Regions from separate parts of the Exiguobacterium sp. s161 genome, predicted to be linked through region 2. Evidence: a T-box and tRNA genes for the amino acid it is inferred to sense, from the RefSeq annotation. Region 2 holds a T-box; the other holds one or more tRNA genes.

Region 1 (6,224 bases), 740 kb from region 2:
CCTTTAGTCTATCACGAACAAAAGCGCGAGGTCCTGCGGAATATATTATTTGTGACTCTATGTGAAGTGGTTTACAATCAAGGAGAGTAGAAAGCTTTTTGCAAAGATTTGGGTGCCACGATGGATGTGGCCGAAGGGGGAACTGCAGGATGAATGGACCAGACACAAAAATTCCACAAGCGACAGCAAAACGGTTGCCGCTATATTATCGCTTCATCCAAAGTTTATACAATTCAGGCAAGCTCCGCGTCTCTTCTGCTGAGTTAAGCGAGGCGGTGAAGGTTGATTCAGCAACGATTCGTCGCGATTTTTCCTACTTTGGGGCATTAGGGAAGAAGGGGTATGGATATAACGTTCAACATCTCTTAACGTTTTTCCGCAAAACCTTGAATCAAGATGAGGTGACGAATGTTGCCTTAATCGGGGTCGGTCATCTCGGAACAGCGTTTGCAAATTATAACTTTTTAAAGAATAATAGTACTCGGATAGTCGTTGCGTTTGATGCGGACGAAGAGAAGGTCGGAACAACGACGCATGACGTTCCAATCTATCATGTTTCGGACATGAAAGAACAAATCGAAGCGAATCAGGTCGATGTTGCCATCTTGACGGTTCCATCCCAGTTCGCGCAGTCAGTAGCGGATGAGTTAGTCGAGTATGGTGTGACGGGCATCCTGAACTTTACGCCCGCGCGGTTGAACGTGCCAGCGAGCGTCCGGGTCCATCACATCGATTTATCGATCGAGTTGCAGTCGTTAGTTTATTTCATGAAGCATTATTCGCAATCAGCTGAAGGAGTGAAATCATAATGGAAAACCTTATCCCGTCAACTATAGCATTCATCGGACCAGGTAGCTTAGCACTAATCGGTGTCGTCGCATTAATCATCTTCGGACCGAAAAAGTTACCTGAACTTGGTCGTGCTGCGGGTCAGACATTGAAAGAGTTCAAGAGCGCAACGAACGGTATCATGGACGACGATAAAAAGGATGAACCGAAAGAGAAGTGATTGAATCATGGCGATTGATCAAGAACAAAGCGTGACGTCGCATCTAGACGAACTGCGTAAACGAATCGTCTGGTCGCTTATCATCGTCGTCGTCCTGTTCGCTGTTGCATTTCCGCTCGTCCGACCGCTCGTTCGCTTCTTGCAAGCGGACTTAAAAGAGCTCGGTATCGGTTTGAATGCCTTCAACGTCGCAGATCCTTTAATGTTGTATTTGAATCTTGCGTTCATCATCGCAATCGTGCTGGCATCGCCGTTCTGGATGTATCAACTCTGGGCATTCGTCCGCCCTGGTCTGTATGATAAGGAGCAAAAAGCGACATTGACGTATATTCCGGTCATCTTCTTTCTATTTTTGGCTGGTGTAGCCTTCTCATACTTTTGGTTGTTACCTTTCTTATTAAAAGTTTCGACTGAACTAGGGAAGGAACTCGGAATCGAACAAGTCATCGGAGTTGAGAACTACTTCAGTTTCTTAATCCGATTAACGATTCCGTTCGGTCTTCTTTTCCAATTGCCGGTCGTGACGATGTTTCTGACACGTCTTGGTCTCGTGACGCCAATTTTCATGCGAAAGAATCGGAAATATGCGTACTTTGCGCTGTTCGTCGTTGCGGCATTGATCGCACCGCCGGACGTGACGTCACATTTGATGATCTCGGTCCCATTGTTCGTTCTCTATGAGATCAGCATCTTGATTTCTGCGCGGACGTACAAAAAGGCCTTGATCCTCGAGCAACAGGCAGAGCTTGAACGACAGGCGGATTTGATGCGTGAATTGAATAAATGAATCGTGAATTCCTTCCGACGATTTTGGAAGGAATTCTTTTTTATGAAAGCGTTATTTTTATATTGATAAAGCAGTTAGCGATGCGTATACTAAAGTTAATTCATGGGGGCTTAGCTCAGCTGGGAGAGCGTTTGGCTGGCAGCCAAAAGGTCGTCGGTTCGATCCCGATAGTCTCCACCATATTCGTACACTTCAAACTCTTGAGCATTCAAGAGTTTTTTGTTGTTTTCAAAATATGGAAATGCAATATAAAGTGTCAATAAAAACAAATAATTATATAAAACAGACAGAACTGAATTGTTTATTTCCATCTATTTCATTAAACTAAATATACAGAATTTTCGTTTAACTGTTTTGTTGGTAACATCATTATAGTTTTTTAGAAAAGGGGAAAAGAAGCATGAAAAAGGAAATCGCACTCTTGGCAGCTGTCTTGATGACATCTTCCAACTTGGTCAGTGCTCAAGGAGCACTGTCCTCGCAAGATAAGGCAAGCGGTCAAAAGCCGCACGCCCTCTCACTTAAGAAAACAGGACAGGAGAAGGTGTATAAGCAGTCTGACAAGGTCCGTGTCGTCATCGAGATGGAGCAGAAGCCGGCGATTCAAATTGCGCAGGCACAAAACAAGCGGTATAGCACATTGAGCAATGCCGAAAAAGAGTCGATTAAGGATCGCCTCGTAAGTGTCCAAAAATCAGTCAAGTCAGCGATCGCTAAAAAATCGATTCCCGTTACATATAAGGAAAGCTTCACGACCGTCATTAACGGATTCAGTGGTGAAGTCAAGTTCGGCGACATCGAAGACATCAAACAACTCGACGGAGTCAAGAGCGTACATATCGCCCATGAATACGCGCGACCGAAAGCCGATAAAGGTGCAAAACCAGATATGTTATATAGCAAAGATATGGTTAATGCAAAAGAAACATGGCAGGACTACGGCTTCAAAGGGGAAGGGACAATTGTAGCGGTCATCGATACGGGGATTGATCCGTCGCATAAAGATATGGTGTTGAGCCCAGAGACGAAGATTGATTTGACTTCTTCGAAGGTCGAGAGTGCTAAAGAAACAAAAGGACTAAAAGGTAAGTATTTCACGGAAAAAGTCCCATACGGCTATAACTACGCTGATCACGATAGCGAAATCCGTGATTTAGGTGCAGGTGCATCGATGCACGGAATGCACGTAGCGGGTACGGTCGGTGCTAATGGAGACGAAGCGAACGGTGGTATCAAAGGGGTCGCACCGGAAACACAACTCCTCGCGATGAAAGTATTCGGAAATGATCCAGGCATGCCATCGACATTCAGTGATATCTACATCAAAGCGATTGATGATGCGATCGCCCTCGGAGCGGATGTCATCAACATGAGTCTCGGTTCGACGGCATCATTCGTCAACGCAGATGATCCAGAGCAACGCGCGATCGTCAACGCGATGAACAACGGGATCTTATGTGCGATCTCTGCTGGAAACTCGGCATTCACAGGACATGGTGCAGGCAATCCGTATACAGCGAATCCTGACATCGGTGTTGTAGGATCTCCAGGGTTGATCAGCCAAGCGCTACAAGTCGCATCGCTAGAGAATACGAAATTAACGCTTGAAGGTATGGCACTGACGATTGACGGACAGGATGCTGGGTATTTGGCGTACCAAAAACAGGACTCGCCGAATCCGATTAAGGTATTCAACAAGGAGAAGCAAGACGTCATTTATGTCGGCGATGGTCAAGCATCGAACTATCAAGGAAAAGATGTCAAAGGAAAAGTTGTTTTTGTTGTGCGTAACGGCAGTTTCAATTACGGTATGATTCAAGCAGAAGCTGAGAAACAAGGAGCAGCCGGTGTCATCGTTCGTGGACGAGTCGATCATGGGGATTATGTCAGCATGGCACTTAACAATCCGACGATTCCGATGGTGACGCTCAGCATCGCGGATGGGAATGATCTTGAAGAAAAAGCGAAAGCAGGTAAAGCAATTGCTGTCACGTTCGATGGAAAAGCGGTCTCAGCAGATAACCCAGTAGCGGGCGAGATGTCTGATTTCACGTCATGGGGTGTCACACCAAATCTTGATTTCAAACCTGAAATCACGGCACCGGGTGGAAAAATCTACTCGACGCTCAATGATAACGAATATGGCGTCATGAGTGGAACATCGATGGCAGCACCACACGTCGCCGGAGGAACGGCACTTGTCATGCAACGAATCGCGAAGGATTTCAAAGTCGATGGTGCGACACGCGTTAAACTCGCGAAGAATATCCTCATGAACACGTCACGTCCACAGCTTGATAAAGGGCAGTATAATGCTGAAGCGAAAACTGGTAGCTTCTATTCACCACGTCGTGAAGGTGCTGGTTTAATGGATCTACGTGCTGCGATGAAAACACCAGTCGTCGTTACGGAAACGAAATCGGGTGAAGGAAAGGCTGCACTCAAAGAGGTCGGTGAGAAATTTACGTTCACGCTCGATTTGAAAAACTATAGTAGCGAAAAAGTGACATATCAATTGGCCGGAACGGTACAATCGGATCTCGGTGCAGAAGGAACGAACTTCCTGGAAGCCAACAATATTTATAAGAAAAACTCAGTGGATGCGGTCGATCCGAATAAAGGAACGTTCCCAATCTCATTCGCAGTCGGTTCGAAAAAAGCAAGTTCTGTCTCCATCAATCCGAAGAGCTCAACGAAAGTAAGTGTATCGGTCGATTTGAAAGATACAGTCGATTGGGCAAACGGTCTTCCACTTGAGCAAGTCTTTGAAAATGGCTACTTCGTTGAAGGTTTCGTTCGTTTAATCGATACGAAGAGTAAAAATCCGGAATTGACAGTGCCGTACGTCGGATTCAAAGGAAAGTGGGATCAGGCACCGATCGTCGATGCACCGCGTTATGACGAAGAGAAGACATTCTACGGATTAACTGGATTAGCGACAGAAGTAAAAGATGATTTCGAGTTCCTCGGCACGAACACGGCGGGAAAAGTCGTTGAAAACAAGGTTGCGTTCTCACCGAACAACGATGGTAGCGTTGACGAGGCGTTCCCAGTCCTCTCGTTCCTTCGTAATGCACGAAAAGTCGAGTATTCGATTCTTGACCGGAATAAAGCAACACTCCGTAAATTAGATCTACAAACAGACGTTGTGAAGAACTATTATGATAGCGGTTCTGAAGATGGATTCACACCCGTCACAAGTGCGGCTTGGGATGGAACAGTCAATGGAAAACCAGTCAAAGACGGTCTTTACTATTACCAAGTGAAATCAGTCATCGATTATCCGAATGCGAAGTGGCAGTCGAATCTCTTCCCCGTCTATATTGATACGAAAAAACCAGCAGCAACTGTTCAATGGGATACTGCAAAAGAAACACTTTCTTGGACAGCAGGCGATCAGGGAACAGGTGTAGCGTCGTATGACATTCTCGTCGATGGAACAAGTGTCCTCAAACAGCCGCTTGCACCGACAGAAAAAGCATATGAACTCAAAGGTCTCTCGAAGTCAGCGAAGATTGATTTTGTCGTCAAGGATTATGCAGGAAATACCGTGACGAAATCGGTGAACACGACAGGCATCGACAAGGCGGTACCGACCGTCCAAATCGACACACCGGTCGCACTCGGTCTGTCGACATCTAAAGTAGTTACTATCGCGGGTCATGTATCCGATGAGTCAGGGATCAAATCATTCAAAATTAACGGAAAAGCCGTCCAGCTTCGTTTTGATGCAGCAAAACAGCAGTATGTGTTCAGCCATGATGTGACCTATACGAAAGATGGCGTCAAATCGTTTAAAGTCGAAGCTTATGATGGAAAAGGAAATCGCTTGGTATTTAGTCGTCAAGTCATTCTAGATTCGACATTGCCGACTTTAAAAGTGACAGCACCAAAAACAGTATCAGCAAAAACAAAGACAGCATCTCTTAAAATCGTTCTTCAAGATAATTATGATGAGATTCGATTTGATATGAATGATAATGCGGTATACCGTCATACCTTCAAGGAACCATACCAAATGAGATCCTTCAAAAAGACAATCACGAAAAAAGTGACGCTCAAGAAGGGGAAAAACACGTACAACTTGAAATTGAAGGATATCGGTGGACACGTTGTTACGAAAACAGTCGTTATCACGAAAAAATAAGAAACAAAAGATAAAGCCAGGCGGAAATCCGTTTGGCTTTTCTTGCGTGCCGAAGCGTCTTGAAGGGTTTATGAGACGAGAAGAGGGGGAATTTTAAGAACAGAAACAAGTCAGAGGGGGAACAACCATGAATCCGTTCACGACCTTAATCGCCTTCATTGTAGGGTGTCTCGTCTTATATCTCGGTATCCGCGACAAAAACGGCTGGCTGATCGGTGTCGCGATGATACCGCTCGCGATCGTTGCCTATAGCGTCATCTATCTGATCATTCAGGTCAGTG
Region 2 (6,224 bases):
GATGTCTATCCGTACGTTCTTGTCGCACCGACCGGACGCGCCGCTAAACGTCTATCGGAAGCAACGGACGTCCCAGCGATGACGATTCATCGTCTATTGAAGTATGACGGAACGAACTTTCAGCTAAATGAAGATCAGCCGATCACGGGGAAAGTACTGATCATCGATGAGTCGTCGATGATTGATATCTACTTGTTATCGAGTCTGCTCCGTGCTGTGCCGAACGGCATGAAAATCTTGTTCGTCGGTGACCGCGATCAGTTACCATCCGTCGGTCCTGGGCAGGTGCTGGCAGATTTGATGGATACGGAAGGGATTCCCGTCGTTCGTTTGAACGTCGTCCATCGCCAAGCGGAAGATTCTTCGATTTTACGGCTCGCGCACGATTTGAAGAACCGGACGACGTCAGCTGATTTGTTATCACCACTTGCGGATCGTCGCTTTTACACCGCGTCTCCGCAAGAGACGTTACGCGGTATCTCAGCCTTCGCGGAAAAAGCACTTGCAAAAGGGTATTCGAAATTCGATGTTCAGGTTTTGGCACCGACTTACCGTGGTCAGGTCGGAATCGACGAACTGAATGTCGCCTTGCAACGTGTCTACAATCCGGAAGAACCAAAGAAACGCGAAGTCAAACAAGGCACGCGGATTTACCGGACCGGGGACAAGATTCTTCAGCTCGTCAATAATGCGGAAGAGAACGTCTATAACGGAGATATCGGCGAAATCGTCAATATTTTCTTCGCCAAAGAAAACGTCGACAAGGTGGATAAGATCATCGCCCGCTTCGACCAGACGGAAGTCGAGTACAACCGAAGTGACTGGGATCAATTCACGCATGCCTACGCGATTACGATTCACAAGGCACAAGGATCAGAGTTTCCGATCGTCTTGATGCCGGTCTATTTCACAGGGGCATTCAAGCATTCCCGAAACTTGATTTATACGGCGGTCACTCGTGCGAAGTCGAGTTTATTATTGTTCGGCGACCCACGAGCGTTTCATAAAGCGTCGCAAGAAGAGGAGCCTCGGCGCCGAACACGATTGATTGAACGACTCGGTGGTGTGACAAAGACTTGACGGATGCTGTGCGATAGGTAATAATCACGATAGATGAATGGACGTAACACGTTGATGGAAGATAAGTAAAAGGAAAACTCGAGTCCAGAGAGAAGTGAGTCTGCTGCAATCACTTTCTCGAGTCCCTTTGAAGCTCCTTCCGGAGTCGGGTGTAAACACCTGCGGGTCATCCCCGTTATCAGATGTTCGAGGTAAGCAATGGATTGCTTACGAACGAGGGTGGTACCACGGAAGCGATGCTTTCGTCCCTTTTCAGGGATGAAGACATCGCTTTTTTGCGTCCAAATAAAACCAATGGGGGTAACTGTTCATGAAAGCTCTAAAACCATTAACGGGTGCACAAATCCGTCAGATGTATCTTGATTTCTTCCAAAGCAAAGGGCATGCGATCGAACCGAGTGCTTCACTCGTACCGGTCGAGGATCCATCGCTCTTGTGGATCAACTCAGGGGTTGCGACACTCAAGAAGTATTTCGATGGTCGTGTCATTCCTGATAATCCACGTATCGTTAACGCACAAAAATCAATCCGGACGAACGATATCGAAAACGTCGGGAAAACAGCACGTCACCATACGTTTTTCGAGATGCTCGGAAACTTCTCTGTCGGTGATTACTTCCGTGAAGATGCGATCAAATGGGGCTGGGAACTCTTGACGAGTGATGACTGGTACGGTCTTGACCCAGAACGTCTCTCGGTCACGATTCACCCGGAAGATGACGCAGCGCGTCAAATCTGGCTTGAACTCGGCGTACCCGCTGAGCGGATCATTCCACTTGAAGATAACTTCTGGGAAATCGGTGAAGGTCCATCTGGTCCGAACACGGAAATCTTCTTCGATCGTGGACCTGCTTTTGGAGACGATCCGAACGATTCAGAACTTTATCCAGGCGGCGAAAACGAACGCTATCTCGAGATTTGGAATATCGTTTTCAGTCAGTATAACCACGATGGACACGGCAACTACACGGAACTTCCGCGTAAAAACATCGATACAGGGATGGGACTCGAACGGATGGCGTGTGTCATGCAGGACGTGCCGACGAACTTCGATACGGATCTGTTCATGCCGATCATTCATAAGACAGAAGAAATCAGCGGTAAAATCTACCGTGACGATTCAAAACTGGATGTAGCATTCAAGGTTATCGCAGACCACATCCGTACCGTATCATTCGCGATCGGTGATGGTGCGCTTCCTTCGAATGAAGGTCGTGGATATGTCCTTCGTCGTTTACTACGCCGTGCGGTTCGTTATGCGAAGATGCTTGGAATCGAGCGTCCGTTCATGTATGAACTCGTCGATACGGTCGGAAACGTCATGGTCGACTTCTACCCACAAGTGCCAGAAAAAGCGGACTTCATCAAACGCGTCATCAAAAACGAAGAAGAACGTTTCCATGAGACACTGCATGACGGTCTTGCAATCTTGAACACGGTCGCTCAGACGTCTAAGGCAAACGGTGAGCATGTCATCAGTGGTGAAGATGCGTTCCGTCTGTATGACACGTATGGTTTCCCACTCGAATTGACAGTCGAGTATGCGGAAGATCATCAGATGTCTGTTGATGAAGAAGGCTTCAAACTAGCGATGGATGCACAACGTCAGCGGGCACGTGCAGCGCGTGAAGAGAGTGGTTCGATGCAACAGCAATCGGAAGTCCTCTCGACGCTAAAAGATAAAAGTACGTTCGTCGGCTATACCGACCTTAAGGCGGATGCGAAAATCATCGCTTTAGTGCATGATGGAGAACGAGTCACAGAAGTCGCTGCTGGTGAAGAAGCACAAGTTATTCTCGACATCACACCGTTCTACGCTGAAAGTGGTGGTGAAGTCGCGGATACAGGAACAATCGAAGGCAAAGACTTCGTTCTTGATGTCAAAGATGTTCAAAAAGCGCCGAACGGTCAAAACTTGCATACGGTCATCATTCGTACAGGGATCGCAACGGAAGCTGCAGACGTCGTTGCAACAGTCGAAGCAGCAGAGCGTAAAGCCGTCACGAAAAACCATACGGCAACACACTTGCTTCATAAAGCATTGAAAGATACGCTCGGAACACACGTCAACCAAGCGGGATCACTCGTTTCTCCAGATCGACTTCGTTTCGACTTCTCACACTTCGGTGCAGTGACACAAGAAGAGTTGACGAAGATTGAACAAGACGTCAACCAAGCAATCTGGGCATCACTACCGGTTGATATCGAAGAGATGAACATCGCTGATGCAAAAGCAAAAGGCGCAATGGCATTGTTCGGTGAGAAATACGGTGAAACGGTCCGTGTCGTCTCAGCAGGCACATACTCGATCGAGTTGTGTGGCGGTATCCACGTCGGGAACACAGCAGAAATCGGCTTGTTCAAGATCGTTTCAGAGTCTGGGATCGGTGCAGGTACACGCCGAATCGAAGCGGTAACGGGTGCAGGCGCATATCGTGTCATGAATCAACACTTGGAAACACTCGAACAAGCAGCAGCTGTCTTGAAGACGAAGACGACAGAAGTTCCTGTTCGCATCGAAGCACTGCAACAACAGCTCCGTGAGACGGAACGGGCAAACGAATCGTTGCAAGCAAAACTCGCGAACATCGAAGCTGCTTCGCTCAAGGACGATGTTGAGGAAATCAACGGTGTGCGTGTGCTTGCGAAACGTGTCGACGTCTCAGATATGGATGCTCTTCGCGGTATGATGGACGAGTTGAAGAGCTCGCTCGGATCAGCAATCATTGTTCTCGGAAGTGCGCAGGGTGAGAAAGTCAATCTCGTCGCAAGCGTCTCAAAAGATTTAATCGACCAAGGCTATCATGCTGGTAAATTGATCAAGGAAGTCGCAACACGCTGCGGTGGTGGCGGTGGCGGTCGCCCTGACATGGCTCAAGCTGGCGGAAAAGATGCGTCGAAATTAGAAGAAGCACTCGCGTACGCTTCACAATACGTGCAATCACTGGCATAATAGAAACGTAGTGTATATGAAAGAGGTGATGAACGTGAGTCAGATGGATCAAACGATGAAATTCAACTTTCCGGAAGACGATAACAAAGCAGCGACACGTGATGTGTTGTTGACGGTCTATCATGCTTTAGAAGAAAAAGGATATCATCCGATCAACCAAATCGTCGGCTATCTCCTTTCAGGAGATCCTGCTTACATTCCTCGTCATAATGACGCACGTAATTTAATTCGTAAGATTGAACGCGACGAATTGCTCGAAGAACTCGTGAAATCTTATTTGGCGGAGAGTGGAAATTCAAAATGAAACGTGCAATGGGACTAGATGTCGGTTCGAAGACGATCGGGGTAGCGGTCAGTGACTTGATGGGCTGGACGGCGCAAGGCGTTGAGACGGTCAAGTGGACGGAACCAGATTATCCAGAAGCCTTCAAACGGCTCGATGTCATCATGAAGACATACAATGTCGAAATCCTAGTCATTGGTCTTCCGAAAAACATGAACGGTTCCATCGGTCCCCGCGCAGAAGCAAGTGAAGCTTTTGCGAAGGAAATCGAACAGCATACCGGGCTTGAAGTCGTCTTCATGGATGAACGGTTGACGACGATGCAAGCAGAACGGATGCTGATCGATGCCGATGTCAGCCGTAAAAAGCGTAAACAAGTCATCGATAAGATGGCTGCCGTCATGATCCTGCAATCGTACTTGGATCGGACGAACCGATGAAGGGGGAGAAACCGATGGCTGAAGAAAAACGTCAGTATCTCTTTCCAGATGAAGAGGGCGGCGAACATCTTTTCGAAGAATGGTACCGTTACTCGAGTGAACGTACAGGAAAAACCTATCTGTTTCTTGAAATGATCGGTAACCCTGACGAAGGAGCAGATGATCTGATCATCTGTGAGATCGATGAATATGGAGAAGGCGAAGATGATTTCGAATTGAGCCTGATCGATGAAAATGATGAGCAAACTTGGGATGAACTCGAGCTTGCGTTAAAGGAGCGGATCACTGATGCAACAGAATGAACCAACACGTTACGTAATTCCGGACGGCGAAGGAAATGATTTCGAATTCGTAGAACGTCTGCGTTATGAAAGCCCACGTTCGAGCAAGACATACATCTTCCTCGAGCCAATCGGAGCAGACTATGACGAAGCAGAAGAAGTCGACATCTTCGTTTACGAACTCGACGAATACGGTGATGGAGATAACGACTTCAACCTCGTACCAATCGATGAAGACGATACAGCGACTTGGGATGAAATCGAAGAAGTCTTTAACACGCTCGAAGACCAGTTAGACTAACCCGACTCATGACAGGTGACGTCGTAAGAGACTTTCTCTTACGATGTCACCTTGTTTTAAGAGAAGAAGGAGGAACCGATGGAGAACGAATGGAAGCAAAATGCTGAAATCGAAAAAAGGCGACGCCGGACATCACGCCGGATTACGCTAATCATCCTTTCTGTATTGTTGACGATTTTTCTAGTTGCCAGTGCGGTCGTCTATGTCTTTTTGAAAAATGCGCTTGAACCAGTCGATGAAACAGCGACGAAATCCGTCAAAGTCGAAATTCCTTTAGGAGCAGGGACGAGTTCGATTGCTTCTTTACTAAAGGAAAAAGACTTGATCGCAAACGAGACGATTTTCCGTTACTACGTCCGTTACAAGAATGAATCGTCATTCCAGGCGGGTACGTATACACTGTCACAAGCCATGTCCCCGGATGAAATCATCAATGAATTAAAGACGGGAACGGTCATGAAGGCAGCGGATGTGAAAATCACGTTACCTGAAGGCATCACGATGGATCGTCAAATTGCTTTGATCGCGAAAGCAACGAACTTCAAGGAAGAGACGGTACGTAAAGAATTGACGGATGCGACATTCATCGACAGCATGATTGAAAAATATCCGATGTTGACGGATGAAGTGAAGAAGAATGGTGTCCTGTATGCACTTGAAGGGTACCTCTTCCCAGCAACGTATGAGTTTGATAAAGGAAAAAGCATTGATCAAATCGTCGAGACGATGCTCGATGAAACAGAAAAAGTCTACGATGAGAATGAGGATGCCATTCAAAAGTCTGGCATGACCTTCCATGAAGTACTCAGTCTCGGTTCCATGGTCGAGCGTGAAGCGGCGACAGCAGATGATCGTCGTGAAATCGCTGGTGTCTTCAAAAATCGAT

Evidence for each region. A T-box is a leader RNA that pairs with one kind of tRNA and senses whether it is charged. The one in region 2 lies ahead of alaS (alanine--tRNA ligase), so its partner is inferred to be a tRNA-Ala.
Region 1: it has a tRNA-Ala gene. The T-box ahead of alaS (alanine--tRNA ligase) is inferred to sense a tRNA for this amino acid. The anticodon was not compared.

What each region holds. Positions count from the first base shown of each region.
Region 1 covers NZ_JACSNH010000001.1:9,739-15,962, forward strand. The annotation lists gene KNQ14_RS00085 (redox-sensing transcriptional repressor Rex) at 150-809, shown strand; gene KNQ14_RS00090 (twin-arginine translocase TatA/TatE family subunit) at 809-1,009, shown strand; gene tatC (twin-arginine translocase subunit TatC) at 1,017-1,796, shown strand; tRNA gene KNQ14_RS00100 (tRNA-Ala) at 1,901-1,976, shown strand; gene KNQ14_RS00105 (S8 family serine peptidase) at 2,197-5,943, shown strand; gene KNQ14_RS00110 (hypothetical protein) at 6,071-6,224, shown strand, end outside.
Region 2 covers NZ_JACSNH010000001.1:748,239-754,462, forward strand. The annotation lists gene recD2 (SF1B family DNA helicase RecD2) at 1-1,080, shown strand, start outside; T-box leader at 1,123-1,333, shown strand; gene alaS (alanine--tRNA ligase) at 1,391-4,033, shown strand; gene KNQ14_RS03585 (IreB family regulatory phosphoprotein) at 4,068-4,337, shown strand; gene ruvX (Holliday junction resolvase RuvX) at 4,334-4,756, shown strand; gene KNQ14_RS03595 (DUF1292 domain-containing protein) at 4,771-5,058, shown strand; gene KNQ14_RS03600 (DUF1292 domain-containing protein) at 5,045-5,338, shown strand; gene mltG (endolytic transglycosylase MltG) at 5,417-6,224, shown strand, end outside.